3 regions of the Sinorhizobium sp. NG07B genome follow, and region 1 is predicted to be linked to each of the others. Evidence: predicted binding sites of a transcription regulator. Region 1 holds the regulator's gene; each other region holds the start of a gene.

Region 1 (5,863 bases):
TCAAGGACCAGCAGGTCGCCTGGATGAACCAGCTGGCCGAGGCCGGCGTGCTGAAGAAGAGCTTCAACACCGGCATCTTCACGTTCGGCGCATCGAGCCGCCCGGAAGCGGCCGGCGTCGGCGTGGCGCTGGTCGGGTCTGCCTATATGATGCTGATCGTCCTCGTCCTGTCGCTGCCGATCGGCGTCGCCGCCTCGCTCTATCTCGAGGAATTCGCGCCGAAGAACCGGCTGACCGACCTGATCGAGGTCAACATCAACAATCTCGCCGCCGTGCCGTCGATCGTCTACGGCCTTCTCGGTCTCGCCGTCTTCGTGAATTTCGCCGGCATGCCGCGCTCGGCGGCCCTCGTCGGTGGATTCGTGCTGACCCTGATGACGCTACCGACGATCATCATCGCGACGCGCGCCGCGCTGAAGGCCGTGCCTCCGTCGATCCGCTCCGCCGCGCTCGGCCTCGGCGCCTCGAAGATGCAGACGATCTTCCACCATGTGCTGCCGCTTGCCATGCCCGGCATCCTGACCGGCACGATCATCGGCCTGGCGCACGCCCTCGGCGAGACGGCGCCGCTGCTCCTGATCGGCATGGTCGCCTTCGTCGTCGACTATCCGGGCTCGCCGCTCGAACCGTCCACGGCGCTCCCCGTGCAGATCTACATGTGGGCGAACGAGGCTGAGCGCGCCTTCGTCGAGCGTACCTCGGGGGCGATCATCATCCTGCTGATCTTCCTCGTCATCATGAACCTCGGCGCAATTCTGTTGCGGCGTCGCTTTGAGCGTCGCTGGTAGTGGGGTAAGGACTATGAACATCATGTCGGAAGCTGCAGTCGAAAAGGCTCTGGACCAGAAAATGAACACGGTGCCCTTGAAGATGATCGGCAAGGATGTGTCGGTCTATTACGGCGAGAAGCGCGCGCTCTTCGACGTCAACCTGAATATCCGCGAGAGTACCGTGACGGCGCTCATCGGCCCTTCCGGATGCGGCAAGTCGACCTTCCTGCGGACGCTCAACCGCATGAACGACACGATCGAGAATTGCCGGGTCACCGGCCGGATCACCCTCGACGAGGACGACATCTACGATCCGTCGATCGACGTGGTGGAACTGCGCGCCCGCGTCGGCATGGTCTTCCAGAAGCCCAATCCGTTCCCAAAGTCGATCTATGAGAATGTTTCCTACGGGCCGCGCATCCACGGCCTCGCCCGCACGAAGGCCGATTTCGATGAGATCGTCGAAACGAGCCTGCAGAAGGCGGGCCTGTGGAATGAGGTGAAGGACCGCCTGCAGGAGCCGGGGACGGGTCTTTCCGGCGGCCAGCAACAGCGCCTCTGCATCGCCCGCGCCGTTGCCGTCAGCCCGGAAGTGATTCTCATGGACGAGCCCTGCTCGGCCCTCGACCCGATCGCCACGGCCAAGGTCGAAGAGCTCATTCACGAGCTGCGCGCCAATTTCACCATCGTCATCGTGACCCACTCGATGCAGCAGGCGGCCCGCGTCTCGCAGCGCACCGCCATGTTCCACCTCGGCAATCTCGTCGAGGAGAACGACACCGACAAGATGTTCACCAATCCGGACGACCAGCGCACCCAGGATTACATCATGGGCCGCTTCGGCTGATCGCCCGAAAACCCACCGCGAAGAGTGCGCCCTCGAGGAACCGTAGATGTCTCACCCCCACATAACGACAGCCTTCGACGAAGAGCTTAAATATCTGACGCGCCGGATCTCGGAGATGGGCGGCCAGGCCGAGCAGATGGTGGCGGATTCCGTCCGGGCTCTGGTGCATTCCGATCTGGCGCTCGCCCAGAAGGTCATTTCCGACGATGCAATCTTGGACGACGCCGAGCGCCAGATCGGCGAAAAGGCGATCGTCACCATCGCCAAGCGACAGCCGATGGCCGCGGATCTCCGCGAGATCATGGGGTCGATCCGGATCGCCGCCGATCTCGAGCGCGTCGGCGACCTCGGCAAGAACACTGCCAAGCGCGTCATCGCGGTTGCCGGCTCCGGCATTCCGCGCAAGCTGGCGCGCGGTCTCGAGCACCTCGCCGAACTCGCCCTGATCCAGCTCAAGGAGGTCCTCGACGTTTACGCCTCGCGTTCGCCGGAGAAGGCAAACAGCATCCGCGAACGCGACGAGGAGATCGACGCGATTTACACCTCGTTGTTCCGCGAGCTGTTGACCTACATGATGGAGGATCCGCGCAACATCACCCCCTGCACGCATCTCCTTTTCTGCGCCAAGAACATCGAGCGTATCGGCGACCACGCCACCAATATCGCCGAAACCATCTACTACATGGCGACGGGCGCCCAGCCGCAGGGCGAGCGGCCGAAGGACGACATGACGTCAACGCTCGGATCCGTCACCGACTGAGGGGACACCCGCCAATCATGAATCTAGGCAAGGAGTCGTAGCTGAATGTTGCCGAAGATAGCCGTTGTCGAGGACGAGGAAGCGCTCAGCGTGCTGCTGCGCTACAATCTCGAGGCTGAGGGCTTCGAGGTCGATACGATCTTTCGCGGCGACGAAGCGGAGATCCGCCTGCAGGAGCGCTTGCCCGACCTTCTCATCCTCGACTGGATGCTGCCCGGCGTCTCCGGCATCGAGCTTTGCCGCCGTCTCCGACAGCGCCCGGAGACCGAGCGGCTGCCGATCATCATGCTGACGGCGCGCGGCGAGGAAAGCGAGCGGGTGCGAGGCCTTGCGACCGGTGCCGACGACTACGTCGTCAAGCCGTTCTCGACGCCGGAGCTGATGGCGCGGGTCAAGGCGATGCTCCGGCGGGCGAAGCCTGAAGTGCTGTCGACGGTGCTTCGCTGCGGCGACATAGAGCTCGACCGCGAAACCCATCGCGTGCATCGTCGCACCCGCGAAGTGAGGCTCGGCCCGACGGAGTTCCGGCTCCTGGAGTTCCTGATGGCCTCGCCAGGCCGCGTCTTCTCCCGCTCGCAGCTGCTCGACGGCGTCTGGGGGCACGACATCTATGTCGACGAGCGAACGGTCGACGTCCATGTCGGTCGGCTGCGCAAGGCTCTGAATTTCTCCAATATGCCCGATGTGATCAGGACGGTGCGCGGCGCCGGCTATTCGTTGGAAAGCTGACGCTTGCGCTGCTCTTCCGGCGTTCCAAAGTGATAAGGGGCCCGACGGGCCCCTTCATGCGTTATTTGTTATTGCTCCGACCGATCAGCGCGCGCGGCGCCGCTCGGCCGAGGGCTGGTAGGCGAGGCGAGCGTGGTAGCTGCAATAGGGGGAGGATTCCGGCGAGTCGTTGCCGCAGAAGTGGAATTCTTCCTTGAGCGGGTCGCCGATCGGCCATTTGCAGGTCCGCTCGGTCAGCTGGGTGAGTTCCAGCCGGCGCGACATCGGCACGACAATGTTGGTGTCGAGTGCGAGATCCTGCTCCGCCACCAGATCGACGGCGACCTCTTCCTTGAGCACGGCCGTGCCGGCAGCGCGGGTAACCGTCCGGGTCACGGCGCGTGCCGCGTAGTTCGGGGCGCGGGGCGCCGAGGTCGTCCGCTTGGGACGAGCCGCCGCTGTCGCTCCGCCGGCCTTGGCGCGGCCTGGCAGGCTCAACCGATGAACCTTGCCGATCACCGCGTTACGGCTGACGCCTCCCAGCTGCGCCGCGATCTGGCTCGCGCTTAGGCCCTCGGACCATAGCTTCTTCAGCTTCTCAACCCGCTCGTCCGTCCAGTTCATGTCTGCACTCCCCGTTCTCGGCGTTGGGATGGCAGAATCCATCACCGTTCTCCGGAAAAGCCCCGGAGTTACAACGCGATAACTATTTTGGTGACTAGGTCCGCCGCATGCGTCTAGTAATTGAATATTAACCTACCGGCCGGGTGACTCCGTGGCAAGAGTCGCCGGAATCGCGCCGAATCGATTTCGCAGTTTTCCCCAACTTGCTGTCGGATAGTTGCATTTTTGCAAGCCCCGCATCGGGATTTTTTCGCGGTGCGGAATCCGGGCCGGCGCGTCTGTTGCAAGCCTTGGTTTTGTTGACATTGCGCCGCGATATGGGAATAGTGCCTGCGCCGCCGAAAGGCGGCATTTTTGATTTTTGTCGGGCCGATACGTCCGACAGCGATGCCGATGACGAAGGAGATGCTGATCATGGCCGCAACAACGCCGCTCTACGACACCTATCTGCGTGCGCCGTTGCGTTTCGAGCGAGGCGAGGGCGTCTGGCTGATTGCCGAAGACGGCACCCGCTATCTCGACTTTGCAGCCGGCGTCGCGGTCAATTCGCTCGGCCATGCCCATCCTCATCTCGTCGAAGCGCTGAAAGCGCAGGCGGAGAAGCTCTGGCATGTGTCCAATCTCTACGATGTTCCCGGCCAGGTGAGCCTGGCGCAGCGGCTGACGGCGGTCACCTTCGCCGATCGAGTGTTCTTCACCAATTCCGGTGCGGAAGCGCTCGAATGTGCGATCAAGACGGCGCGCCGCTACCATTTCGCCAAGGGCCATCCGGAGCGGTTCCACATCATCACCTTCGAAGGCGCCTTCCACGGCCGCACCATCGCGACGATTGCCGCCGGCGGCCAGCAGAAATACATCGAAGGGTTCGGGCCGAAGGCTCCGGGCTTCTATCAGGTGCCGTTCGGCGACATCGCCGCCGTCAAGACCGCGATCAACGACGAGACCGCTGCAATCCTGGTCGAGCCGATCCAGGGCGAGGGCGGCATTCGCCTCGCTTCGAAAGAATTCATGCAGGAACTGCGCGCGCTCTGCGACGAGTTCGGGCTGCTGTTGATCCTCGACGAGGTCCAGTGCGGCGTCGGCCGCACCGGCAAGCTCTTCGCGCATGAATGGTCGGGCATCAAGCCGGACATCATGGCCGTCGCCAAGGGCATCGGCGGCGGCTTCCCTCTCGGCGCCTGCCTGGCAACGGAAGCGGCGGCGGCCGGCATGGTGGCCGGCACCCACGGCTCCACCTACGGCGGCAATCCGCTGGCGATGGCGGTCGGCAATGCGGTGCTCGATGTCGTCCTGGCCGATGGTTTCCTGGAGAATGTCCGCGACGTGGGATTGGTGTTCCGCCAGGGGCTTGCCTCGCTCAAGGATCGCTTCCCCGACGTGATCGAGGAGATCCGCGGCGACGGCCTGATGCTCGGCATCAAGGCAAAGGTGCCTTCCGCCGACTTCCTGAAGGCGATCCGCGCCGAGAAGCTGCTTGCCGTGCCGGCCGGTGAGAACGTGCTGCGGCTGTTGCCGCCGTTGATCACCACGCCCGCCGAAGCGCGCGAGGGGCTTGCACGACTCGAGCGTGCCGCCGAGGCGGTGCGCGCCAAGAGCGGAACGGCCGCGGCCTGAGGTCGCGACGGACGGTCGATTACCGGTTTACGACAGGAACTACAGCATTATGACTGCCACCAGACATTTTCTCGATCTCTCGGCAATGACCGCGACCGACCTGCGCACGATCATCGACGATGCCCGCGCACGAAAGACGGCGACCAAGGCCGGAACCGCCGAGAAACCGCTTGCCGGCAAGATGCTGGCGATGATCTTCGAAAAGCCGTCGACCCGCACCCGCGTTTCCTTCGATGTCGGCATGCGGCAGCTCGGCGGCGAGACGCTGTTCCTGTCGGGGACCGAAATGCAGCTCGGCCGCGCCGAGGCGATCGGCGACACGGCCAAGGTGCTGTCGCGCTATGTCGACGCCATCATGATCCGCACGACCGATCATCGCCGGCTTCTGGAATTGGCCGAGCACGCCACCGTTCCGGTCATCAACGGGCTGACCGACGACACGCATCCCTGCCAGATCATGGCGGACATCATGACCTTCGAGGAGCATCGCGGGCCGGTCAAGGGAAAGACGATTGCCTGGGCGGGTGACGGCAACAACGT
Region 2 (5,863 bases), on a different contig from region 1:
GCGTCGCAAGCTCTTCCGCTTGCTCGCGCGAATTCGGCGGTGACGGGCTCCATCCATTCAAATAGTCGAGTACGTGGGTGAGGGCCAGGAACGCGTGGGCCGAGGCGAAATTCGAGTCCAGTTTGATTGCACGTTGCAAAAGGTCCCGGGCGGCGACGTTCGTCTCCTTCGTCAGCCGGTGCCACAGCTCTCGGCCACGCAGGAAATAGTCATACGCCTCAATGTTGCCGGTGTGCTCGGGCGCCAGCCGCTGCCGGTCGCCCTCCGTCAGGTTGATCGCTAGTGCGCCAACGATCTGCTGCGTGACGTCGTCCTGCACCGCGAATATGTCGGTGAGGTCGCGATCGAAGCGCTCCGCCCACAGATGTCCGCTCGAGGCTGCGTCGATAAGCTGCGCCGTGATGCGCACCCTGTTTCCCGATTTGCGGACGCTGCCTTCCAGCACGTAGCGTACGCCGAGGTTTCTGCCGACCTCCTGCACGTGAACGTTCTTGCCCTTGAACGTGAACGACGAATTGCGGGCGATGACGAAGAGCTGCGGCAGCTTTGAGAGAGATGTGATGATGTCTTCGGAGATTCCGTCGGCGAAATATTCCTGCTCGGCATCACCGCTCATGTTGGCGAAGGGCAGCACGGCGATCGACAGTTTCGGCGGCAGTTCCGTCGTCGGACGGCTTGTCACCGGCTGTGAGGTCGCGGTTGCCTTTGCCTCGGTGGTGCCGACACGCAGCGAATACACCCGGATCGGCTCGGCGATGTTCTTGAGCTGCGTGTTGCCGAGATCGCTGACTGAGAGGTCAAGCCGCGCCTTGACCTGGCGATAGGCATCCTCGGATAGGCAGATGGCCCCTGGCGCAGCGACGCCCTCCAGACGCGAGGCGATGTTGACGCCGTCGCCCATCAGGTCGCCGTCGCTTTCCTCGACCACGTCGCCGAGATGAATTCCGATCCGGAACTCGATGCGGCGGTCCTGCGGCACGCCGGCATTGCGCTCGACCATACCGTTCTGCACCTCAATGGCGCAGCGCACGGCGTCTACTACACTGCGGAACTCGACCAGCGCCCCATCGCCTGTGCGCTTGATCACGCGTCCGTTGTGCACGGCGATGGTCGGATCGATCAGGTCGCTGCGCAGCGCCCGCAACCTGGCCAAAGTACGGTCTTCGTCTGCGCCGGCCAGCCGGCTGTACCCGACCACGTCGGCAGCCAGGATCGCCGCTAGCTTGCGGTTCTCGCTCACAGGCCATCTCCTCGTCTCCACAATAACAGGAAGACACAGGGAAGAGGAAATTTTCGGGGTCCCGTTCAGAGCGACTTTGGGTGAGATCATCGCTCGCCATTTGTTCGCCGGCAATCGTGAATGCTCACAATGTCGAGCACTCGCAACCCGGTGCCAATGACGCAGACGTCCTGCCTGGGCAATGACTGTCCTGGCAACTTTCGGACATTCGACACCGTGACGCCGAAAGTCGGCTCAGGGCCGCAAGCTGCCGCTGCTTTCCGGCAAAGCTCCGCAGCAACCGTTCAGCCTCGCAATGCGCGACATTGAAAAAAGAACGGACCGGGAATTGCACGCGCTCTGCGCCCGAATGAGCATATTTCCCGGGCGTTTCTGACCAGCGCCAGCTCCCTACGACGTACTCACCACCAGCGGCAGCTCACCCGTTTCCAGCCGCGACTCCTGCGAGCCGATCGACATTCTGTTGCCGCGCCAGTCGGCGCTGCCGGCGAACCAGCTGCGGACCCAGATGACCGGCAGCAGCAGGTCGCGGGTGAGCATGGCGACGAGCGACCAGCGGGAGAGATGCCAGTTCTTGCGATGGACGAGCAAAAATTCCGGCAGGTAGGCGGCGGTTGCGACAAGAGCGGCGACGGCGGGCACGCTGTGACCCGCAGCGACAGCGGCGATCGCCGACAGCAGGAGCGGCGGCACGACGCCGGCCAGAATTTCCGGCGCGAAGAACTGCGGAAAGGTGACGCGCCGCAACCGCGCCCAGCGGCACTGCCGGGCCCAGACCTCGCGGAACGTCCTTGTGCCGAGCGGCTGGTCGAACGGCGCGGAAACGAGGTGCACCTTCAGGCCGAGGCTTCTCACCAGCTTGGTTGCGGCCGCATCCTCGGCGATCTCCGCCGCCAGCGCCTGGATGCCGCCATTGGCATCCAGCAGGCTCTTGCGCCAGAGCATGCTCTTGCCCTGGGCGAAGCCGAAGCCGAGGGCCTCGCCGGCATATTGCCAGCGCGCCTGGTGGGCGTTGAGGAAGGCGCACTCGACCTCGGCCCAAAAGCCGTTCGGGCGTGAGCCGAGCGGGGTCGAGCAGACGAGCCCGCACTCGGGCCGCCACGCCGCCATCAGCCGAACGAGATAGTCGGCTGGCATCAGCACGTTCGAATCGGCGAGAACCACCCATTCATGCGCGGCCGCATTCCAGCCCTTTACGCAGTTGTTGAGCTTCGGATTGGCGCTGATCCGGTCGTCGCCGATGAGGATCGCCGCGGGAATGCCCGGGTGGCGCCGGCGCGCGGCCTCGATCAGCGGAATCAACGGATCCTTGGCATCGGCGACGCAGAAGATGACTTCGTATTCCGGCCAATCCAGGCGAAACGCGCTTTCAAGCGTTTCCCGGGAAAATTCTTCGATTCCGCAGAGCGGGATGACGAGGGAGACCGGCGGTCGATAGGTCGTCCGCGGCTGCGGGCCGAGACGCGGCCAGATCCGCCAGCCCGCTATCATCAGGCTCAACAGATTGATGGCTAGGAAGGCACCGGCGACGAACAAGATGAGCATCATTTACCCGGGCAACGAACCGCGATTCCGACGAAGTTGAGTTCCGGATAAACATCATCGCAAGATGACAGGCGAATGACAGTTGGGCGCTCTCGGGGCCGTGGCTGAAGCACCCCCCTCTGGCCTGCCGGCCATCTCCCCCAAAAGGAGGGAGATCATTTGCGGCCGGCCCCTCGCTCCGACCTTGCCGCTTCTGTAAGCGGAACGCTTCGCTCGAGGTGCAAAGCGTGCCACATCCAATCTCCCCCCTTGTGGGGGGAGATGGCCGGCAGGCTAGAGGGGGTGGCCATCCGCATTCGAGCCCTTGCTGCGTGGGACGAATTGAACAAATTCCCTGCCCGGTTAATTATATGTCTGCGCAGTGCGCCTTTTCAGGGCGCCCGACGGCCGCCGCTTGTTCCATGCCCCGTCCTCGTACCGGAACAGGCAGCACAAGAATTGCGAAGACAGAGACGATGGATTTCGTCGAGACCATCAATGCCACCGCGGCGTGGCTCGAGCGGTTTGTGCTCAACGAATGGACGCTCTATCAGTGCGCCGTGATCGTCGTCGGCTATTTCGCTTGCGGCCTCGCCGCTAAGCGCCTGGAGCCGGCGCTCGAAGCCCGCGCCCGGATGATCAGGGGAAATCCGGACCTGCTGCGCGTCATCATCGCCTTCATGCGGCGGCTCAAATGGCTGTTCCTGATCGTCTGGCTGTGGATCGCCGACGTCGTGCTGTCGCGCTACGGCTGGCCGTCCTATCGCTGGCTGGTGGGCACGGTGCTGACGCTGGTCGCCGCCTGGTTCATCATCGCGGTCCTGACCCGGATTATCCGCAACCAGACGCTGGCGCGCGTCGTCGCCGTCCTCGGCTGGCTCTACTTCGCGCTTTACGCGCTCGGGCTGGATCGCCCGGTGCTGACAGCGCTCGACAATGCCGCCGTCAATCTCGGTGCCGTTCGTCTTTCGCTGCTGCTCGTACTGAAGGCGATCGTGCTCTCCGCCGCAATGATCTGGCTCGCCGTTCTCACCGGCAACATGTCGTCGAACTGGATTCAGAAATCCGCCGACCTGACGCCGTCGCTGAAGGTGCTGATCAGCAAGCTGATCAAGATCGGGCTCATCGTGCTTGCCGGCACGATCGCGCTGTCGGCGACCGGCATTGATCTGACGGCGCTCACCGTCTTTTCCGGCGCCGTCGGCGTCGGCATCGGCTTCGGCCTGCAGAAGGTGGTCTCCAACTTCATCTCCGGGATCATCATCCTGCTCGACAAGTCGATCAAGCCGGGCGACACGATCACGCTCGGGGAAACCTTCGGCTCGATCCGCGACCTGCGCTCCCGCTTCGTCTCCGTCATCACCCGCGACGGCAAGGAGTATCTGATCCCGAACGAGGACTTCATCTCCGAGCAGGTGGTGAACTGGTCGTTTTCCAGCGACTATGTCCGCATCGACGTGGCCTTCGAAACGTCGCCGAAGAGCGATCCGCACGAGGTCGCCCGGCTTGCGATCGAAACCGCCAAGACCGTGCCGCGGGTCGCCAGCGCCTATGCCGAGCCGGTCTGCTGGTTGACCGGTTTCGGCGGCTCGTCGCTTACCTTCAAGCTGAGATTCTGGATTTCCGATCCGGCCAACGGCCTGACGAACATCCGCGGCCAGGTGTTCATGGCGCTCTGGGACGCCTTCCAGGCAGCCGGCATTGCGACGCCCGACCCGCGCGAGATCATCATGAAGACGCCGGTCGAAATCACCGGCGCAGAAGAGCCGACAGCTCGCGAAACAGCCGCTCGTCCTCGGACTGTGCCACGTTGAAGCGCAGAAAATTGCCGGCCGTCTGCGCCTGGCTGAAGACATTGCCGGGGGCGAGCACGATGTTTCTGGCAAGCGCCCTTCGGGCGAGCTCCGCCGCGTCGATGCCGTCCGGCAGGCGGCACCAGACGAACATGCCCGCCTGCGGCTCGATCCAGGGCTGAATGCCGATCGCCCGGAGCTTTCCGATCGTCTCGGCCATTGCCCGCGACAATCGCTGCCGCACCGTCTCCATGTGCCTGCGATAGCTGCCGTCCTTCAACAGCGTCAGCACCAGCTCGGCGGCAAATCCGGGACCGCCGAAACTGGTTGCGATCTTCAGGTCGGCGAGCGGCTCGATCCATTGGCGGGGCGCGACGATGAAGCCGCACCGCACCGCCGCCGACAGCGACTTCGAAAAGCTGCCGATATGCACCACCCGCTCGAGCCCGTCGAAGGCGGCAAGCCGCGGCGCCGGCGCCTCTTCGAAATCGGCAAAAATGTCGTCCTCGACGATCGTCAGTCCCGCCTGGTCGGCGAGCTTCAAGAGGCGGTGGGCGATAAGCGGCGTGAGCGTCGCGCCGGTCGGATTGTGGAGGGCGGAATTGGTGATGTAGAGGCGCGGCCGGTGTTCTTCGAGCGCCGCGGCAAAGCGCTCGATGTCCGGCCCGGCCGGCGTATAGGGAATGCCGACGATTTTTGCCTGATGCGCCCGGAGCAGCGCATGAAAGTTGAAGTAGCACGGATCGTCGACGAGCACGGTTTCGCCCGGCTCGACGAGGAAGCGGCAGAGGAGGTCGATCGCCTGGGTGCCGGACTCCGTCAGCATGATCTGCTCCGGCGAGGCTTCGATGCCGTGCTGCGCCAGACGGCGGGCAAGGAGCGCGCGGAGCGGCAAGAGCCCGAACGGCGGGCCGTAGTCGACGAGCGTCGAGGCACTTGCCCGCGCGACCGACCGCAAAGCCCGGCGCAGCCCCTCTTCCGGCATCCATTCAGCCGGCAGCCAGCCGCAGCCCGGCTTCAGCACATTGACATCCGCCTCGAGCGCCTGCCGCGAGATCCACAGGGGATCCACCTCGCGCTCCACCCGCGGGCCGAGTTCAGCAAGCGACAAGGGCGCCAGCGGCGCGGCGACGAAGAAGCCGGAGCCCGGCCGCGAGCGGATCAGCCCCTCCGCCGCCAGCCGCTCATAGGCCTCCACCACGGTCGACTTGGAAACTTTCAAGCTCGTCGCGAAGGCACGGATCGACGGCAGCCGGGCGCCGGGTGTCAGGCTGCGCCCGGCAATCCGGTTCCTTACCGTCGCCAT
Region 3 (5,863 bases), on a different contig from region 1:
GCTGGCAATCGGCAATATACACCGGCCCGGCGCACTGACGCCGTCGGTGGTCCTGTCGCTCGGGCTGGGCCTCGCGCTTCTGGTCACGCTCGCGCTCATCGACGGCAATCTGCGGCGCGAGCTGACCGGCAGCATGTCGGAGCGCGCGCCAAATTTCTTCTTCGTCGACATTCAGGGTCATGAGATAGACGGCTTCCGGTCGCTGCTCGGCAGGGCGATGCCGAAGGGCAAGATCGTCGAGGTGCCGATGCTGCGCGGCCGCATCGTCGCCCTCAACGGCCAGGACGTGAACAGCCGCACCGTGCCGCCCGGCGGACAATGGGTCTTGCGCGGCGACCGCGGCATCACCTACGCGAAGAACAAGCCGGAGAATTCGACGCTCACCGCGGGCGCATGGTGGCCCGCGGATTTCAGCGGCGAGCCGCTCGTCTCCTTCTCGGCCGAAGAGGCCGGCGAGCTTGGCCTGAAGCTCGGCGACACGGTCACGGTCAACGTGCTCGGCCGCAACGTCACCGCCCGGATCGCCAATTTCCGCAATGTCGAGTGGGAATCGCTGTCGATCAATTTCGTCATGGTCTTCTCGCCCAACACCTTTGCTGGCGCGCCGCATGCCTGGCTGGCGACGATCATCGACCCGGATGCCACGGCGGCGGAAGAAGCGGCGGTGCTGAAATCCGTCACCAACACCTATCCCACGATCACCAGCGTTCGCGTCAAGGACGCGCTCGACATCGTCAACACGCTGCTCGGGCAGCTTGCGACGGCAATCCGCGCCGCGGCCGCCGTGGCGTTGATCGCATCCGTGCTGGTGCTCGCCGGCGCGCTTGCCGCCGGAAACCGGGCACGCATCCACGACGCGGTGGTGCTGAAGACCCTCGGCGCCACCCGGGGAGCTTTGATCCGCGCCTTCAGCTACGAATATTTCATTCTCGGCGTGGCCACCGCCGTCTTCGCGCTCCTGGCAGGCGGAGTTGCGGCCTGGTTCGTCGTCAGCCGCATCATGACGCTGCCGTCGAATTTCCTGCCGGACGTGGCCTTCGCTACGATCGCCGTTGCCCTCGTCGTGACGGTCGGCATCGGCCTTGCCGGGACCTGGCGCATCCTCGGGCAGAAGGCCGCGCCGGTCCTGCGCGAACTGTAGCGGTGGCGATTAACCGTTAATCACCCGTGTTTGATCGCCCAAAAGCCCGGCTTTGCTCGATTCAGGCCCGGCCGGGTCTTGTGCGGCGCGGCTTTCACCATCATATTTATCCACAGGCATGCTGGAGCCCCGCAGCGGCGCCTGGGCGTGAGCTGGCACAGACACCCGCCGCCCGACACCGTAATTCCAACCGGGGCTTAAAGAGGAAACAATGGCTGATCTGAGAAACTACCAAACCCGAATGTCGCCCGCCGGCGCTCAGGCGGGTGCCGTGATCGATGAAGGCCTTCGCGCTTACATGCTGAAGGTCTACAACCTGATGGCCCTGGGGCTGGCGATCACCGGCGTGGCAGCTTACGGGACCTATGCGCTTGCCGTCTCCAATCCGGCATTCGCCCAGCTCATCTACGCCTCGCCGCTGAAGTGGGTCGTGATGCTGGCACCGCTTGCGCTGGTCTTCTTCATGAGCTTCCGCATCAACTCCATGAGCGTTTCCGCCGCCCAGACGACGTTCTGGATCTACGCGGCGCTGATGGGCCTTTCGTTGTCCTCGATCTTCCTGGTCTTCACCGGGCAGAGCATCGTGCAGACGTTCTTCGTGACGGCCGCCTCGTTTGGCGCCCTGTCGCTCTACGGCTACACGACGAAAAAGGATCTGTCGGGCTTCGGCACATTCCTGATCATGGGCCTGTTCGGCCTGATCATCGCGTCGATCGTCAACATCTTCCTTGCTTCGTCGGCCCTCGGCTTCGCGATCTCCGTGATCGGTGTTCTGGTCTTCGCCGGCCTGACCGCCTACGACACGCAGAAGATCAAGGAAATGTACTTCGAGGCCGATGACGTCGCGGTTGCCGGCCGCAAGGCTATCATGGGCGCGCTGACGCTCTACCTCGACTTCATCAACCTGTTCATGTTCCTGCTGCAGTTCCTGGGCAACAAGAACGAGTAGTCGGGACTGGATTGACGAAGAAGGCGGCTTCGGCCGCCTTTTTTGTTGCGCCGAATCTTGATCGGTCCGGCCGCTTCATGCGAATGCTGCAGCAGTCCCAACAACGAAAAATCTCCCATGACCTTCACGCTTCGCGACGCCGTCGCCGCCGATCTTCCCGCCATCACCGAGATCTACCGCGAGTCGGTCCTGAACGGTGTCGCGACCTACGAGGTGACGCCGCCCTCCGAGGCGGAGATGGCGCTGCGCTTTTCGACGATCACCGGCAGCGGCTATCCCTATATCGTCGCCGCGGACGAGCAGGGCAGCGTGCTCGGCTACGCCTATGCGTCGGCCTTCCGCACCCGGACCGCCTATCGGTTCCTGGTGGAGGATTCGATCTATCTGGCGCCGGAATCGCGCGGCCAAGGCATCGGCAGGGCGCTGCTCGAGGAGCTCGTCAAGCGGTGCACCGCGCTCGGTTTTCGCCAGATGGTGGCGGTGATCGGCGGCGCCCACCCCTCCTCGATCGCCGTTCATCGCGCCGTCGGCTTCGAGCATCAGGGAACGATGAAGGCAACCGGCTTCAAGCATGGGCGCTGGCTGGATACCGCGATCATGCAGCTTCCTCTCGGCGAGGGGACGGACACCCTGCCCGCCGAGGGCGCCTATCCGGATACGCTTTACCGGAGCTGATTGCCCCTCTCCTCGGGTTTAACCCGAGGACTAACCCTCTCCCCGTACGCGGGTAGAGGGACTGGAGCCGGCGCGGCATAGTCCTTCGCCCCGCTTGCGGGGAGAAGGTGCCGGGAGGCGGATGAGGGGCAATTCCAAATGGAGACGCTGCGTTATGTCTCGACGAGCTTCAGCACCTTGTCGAAGACTTTGAGGACCTGTGCCAGCTCGTGGCCGCGCTTCAGGATCGTGCCTTGAGCGTTCAGCACGCTGTAGGCACCCTGTTTGGCGGCGAGTTTGGGGTTCTTCTCGATGCGGTAGAGCGGGACTTCCCCGGCGCGCTTGAACACCGAGAACACGGCACGGTCCTTCAAATGGTCGATCGCGTAGTCGCGCCATTCGCCCTCACCGACCATGCGGCCGTAGAGTCTCAGAACGAGGTCCAGCTCACGGCGGTGGAAGGTGACTGGCGGGGGGTTTTTGGCTTGCTTGTATTCGTGAAAATCGACGACCACATTCGATGTGGTCTGGCCCTGGTGACGCGCTTCGCCCTCCGGCAAATCCGATTGATCGGTCATCGGCAATTCGGCCTTCTGATGTGACAGGACCATGACAGTGTGCCTGACGAGAGACGAAAAGCAAGCCGGAAGCTGTTGGCAAGGCGGGCAATTCTTGCCCTTGCCGCAATTCAGTCAAATCGCCGCCCCAATTCACCGCAAAACTCCGACCGCTGCCGGACGAGTCGTTGCCACCGTATGTCCGGACAGGTTGTCATGCTGCGGGAGGTTTCCAAACGCAGACATGACCGGTTCGGTCCGGTAACTTCGAACCCTCAGCCCCAGCCCCTCGATGCTGCCGGGCCGAACCATCCCTCCGCCTCGAATTCGGCGCGTGCGCTCGCATCTGCCCCTCATCCGGCTGCCGCCACCTTCTTCCCGCAAGCGGGGGCGAAGGGACGATGCCGCACCCGCTTACGTCCCTCCACGAGCAGACAAGGGGCAAACTCCTGACCGGAGCCCTTCGCGTCGCTACAGCTTGCCTTGCGGGCCGGCGAGAAGGGTTGCGGCGCCGATGATCGGGCCCGGCGTTTCCGCATCCTTCATCGATTGCAGCAGGATGGCGCAGCCGCTATTGCCGCGCCCCTCGATCAGCACCGAGGCGGGGAGCGTGAACTGGGCGGGCTTGCCGTCCCACATGCCGATGGTCTGGATATCCTTGACCGCGTGCCAATAGGCGATTTCTTTGCCCTTGTTCTCGCCTCTTTCGACTTTGACCTCCCGGGCCCGGTCGAAATAGACGACGACGACATTCGCCTTGCCCTCACCGGCGCCGACCTTGATGGAGATTTCCTCGCCGCCGATCGTGGCATCGACCGGCACGGCGAGCCCGCCGCCGCCGGCGCTCATCGTCGCCAGCCGGGACTTGACCGCCTGGAGGTCGGAGCCGTTCACGTGATCGCGGCCGTTCAGAACCACCTGTGGCGTGTAGACGCCACTGCGGCCGAGCATGCGGGCATAGGCATACTGCCGCTCGGTGTTTTCCTTGGTGGCAAGCGTGTCGGCCCAGCCGAGATAGTTCCAGTAATCGACGTGATAGGCGAGTGCCACGACCTCGCCCTCGTCGATAAGCGCCTTCAAGGCGGCGTCGGCGGGCGGACAGGACGAACAGCCCTGGCTGGTGAAAAGCTCGACCACACCCTTGAACGCCTTGCCGTCGTCGGCCGCCGCCGTGCCGCCGATGGCACCGAGCAGGCCCATGGTCAGGGCCAGGCGGCGAAGCATTGGCAGCAAGGCGAAAGTCATGGCGTCACTTGTATTTGTCGGGCGGGCGCTTCCATCAGGGGAGTACATTACATACGACGGGCCGGTTTCAACAGAAAGTCACGTTGGAGTGACCTGCGGGCAGGCTGGGGAAAACGTCGACGGACATAAGCGGCGGCAGTTAGCGCAAAAAGAGAGCCGGGGCATCGGCTGATGCCCCGGCCAGATCGTTGAAGCAGAATGCGGACGGCCGGTTCAGGCCGCGAGATCGCGCAGAACCGTCTGCAGGATGCCGCCATTATTGACGTAGGTGACCTCGTCCAGCGTGTCGATACGGCAGATGAGCGGCACTTCCTTCACCGAACCGTCGCCATAGGAGATCTTGGCGACGCGCCTTTCGCGCGGCTGGACATTGGCGAGGTTGTCGATCGTGACGACCTCATCGCCCTTCAGGCCCAGCGAATCCCAGGTCGTGCCCTCTTCGAAGACGAAGGGGATGACGCCCATGCCGACGAGATTCGAGCGGTGGATGCGTTCGAAGGACTGGGCGATCACGGCCTTGACGCCGAGAAGGTTGGTGCCCTTGGCCGCCCAGTCGCGCGAGGAGCCGTTGCCGTATTCGACGCCGGCGAAGATGACGAGCGGAACGCCCTCTTCCTTGTACTGCATGGCCGCATCGTAGATCGACATCTCTTCCTTGGACGGATAGTGGATGGTGTAGCCACCTTCCTTGCCGTTCGGGCCGAGCATGTGGTTGCGGATACGGATATTGGCGAAGGTGCCGCGCATCATCACTTCATGGTTGCCGCGGCGCGTGCCGTACTGGTTGAAGTCGGCAACGGTCACGCCATGGCCGAGCAGGTAGGAGCCTGCCGGTGAGGCGGCCTTGATCGAACCGGCCGGGGAAATGTGGTCGGTGGTGATCTTGTCGCCGAAGAGGCCGAGGACGCGGGCGCCCTTGATGTCGGAAATACCGGCGCCCGTCTTGCCCATGCCCACGAAATAGGGCGGGTTCTGCACATAGGTCGAGGCCTCGTCCCAGGCATAGGTCTGCCCGGCCGGAACCTGGACGGCCTGCCAGTTTTCGTCGCCCTTGAAGACGTCCGCGTATTTGGTCGCGTAAAGTTCGCGGGTCACGTATTTGAAGATGAACTCCTGGATTTCCTGCGAGGTCGGCCAGATATCCTTCAGGTAGACCGGCTTGCCGTCCTTGTCTTCGCCGATCGGCTCCTTGGTGAGGTCCTTCTGAACCGTGCCGGCGAGTGCGTAGGCGACCACAAGCGGCGGCGAGGCGAGGTAGTTTGCCTGGACGTCCGGCGAGATGCGGCCTTCAAAGTTGCGGTTGCCGGAAAGAACGCC

What was found. The regulator PhoB, encoded in region 1, activates phosphate uptake and scavenging genes when phosphate is short. The targets are predictions, from matches to a motif close to TGTCATNNANCTGTCAT.
Region 2: the regulator PhoB is predicted to act here: its motif matches at 2,850-2,866, upstream of CO664_RS21215 (ceramide glucosyltransferase).
Region 3: the regulator PhoB is predicted to act here: its motif matches at 3,343-3,359, upstream of CO664_RS18880 (DUF2794 domain-containing protein).

Annotation. Positions count from the first base shown of each region.
Region 1 is NZ_NWTD01000001.1:358,440-364,302, forward strand. Features, by position in the region: gene pstA (phosphate ABC transporter permease PstA) at 1-788, shown strand, start outside; gene pstB (phosphate ABC transporter ATP-binding protein PstB) at 802-1,617, shown strand; gene phoU (phosphate signaling complex protein PhoU) at 1,664-2,377, shown strand; gene phoB (phosphate regulon transcriptional regulator PhoB) at 2,423-3,106, shown strand; gene CO664_RS01790 (GcrA family cell cycle regulator) at 3,191-3,709, opposite strand; gene CO664_RS01795 (aspartate aminotransferase family protein) at 4,124-5,323, shown strand; gene argF (ornithine carbamoyltransferase) at 5,373-5,863, shown strand, end outside.
Region 2 is NZ_NWTD01000007.1:35,178-41,040, forward strand. Features, by position in the region: gene CO664_RS21210 (adenylate/guanylate cyclase domain-containing protein) at 1-1,240, opposite strand, end outside; gene CO664_RS21215 (ceramide glucosyltransferase) at 1,631-2,788, opposite strand; gene CO664_RS21220 (mechanosensitive ion channel domain-containing protein) at 3,241-4,578, shown strand; gene CO664_RS21225 (PLP-dependent aminotransferase family protein) at 4,514-5,863, opposite strand, start outside.
Region 3 is NZ_NWTD01000005.1:202,088-207,950, forward strand. Features, by position in the region: gene CO664_RS18865 (ABC transporter permease) at 1-1,141, shown strand, start outside; gene CO664_RS18870 (Bax inhibitor-1/YccA family protein) at 1,353-2,090, shown strand; gene CO664_RS18875 (GNAT family N-acetyltransferase) at 2,208-2,765, shown strand; gene CO664_RS18880 (DUF2794 domain-containing protein) at 2,918-3,322, opposite strand; gene CO664_RS18885 (thioredoxin family protein) at 3,773-4,546, opposite strand; gene acnA (aconitate hydratase AcnA) at 4,760-5,863, opposite strand, start outside.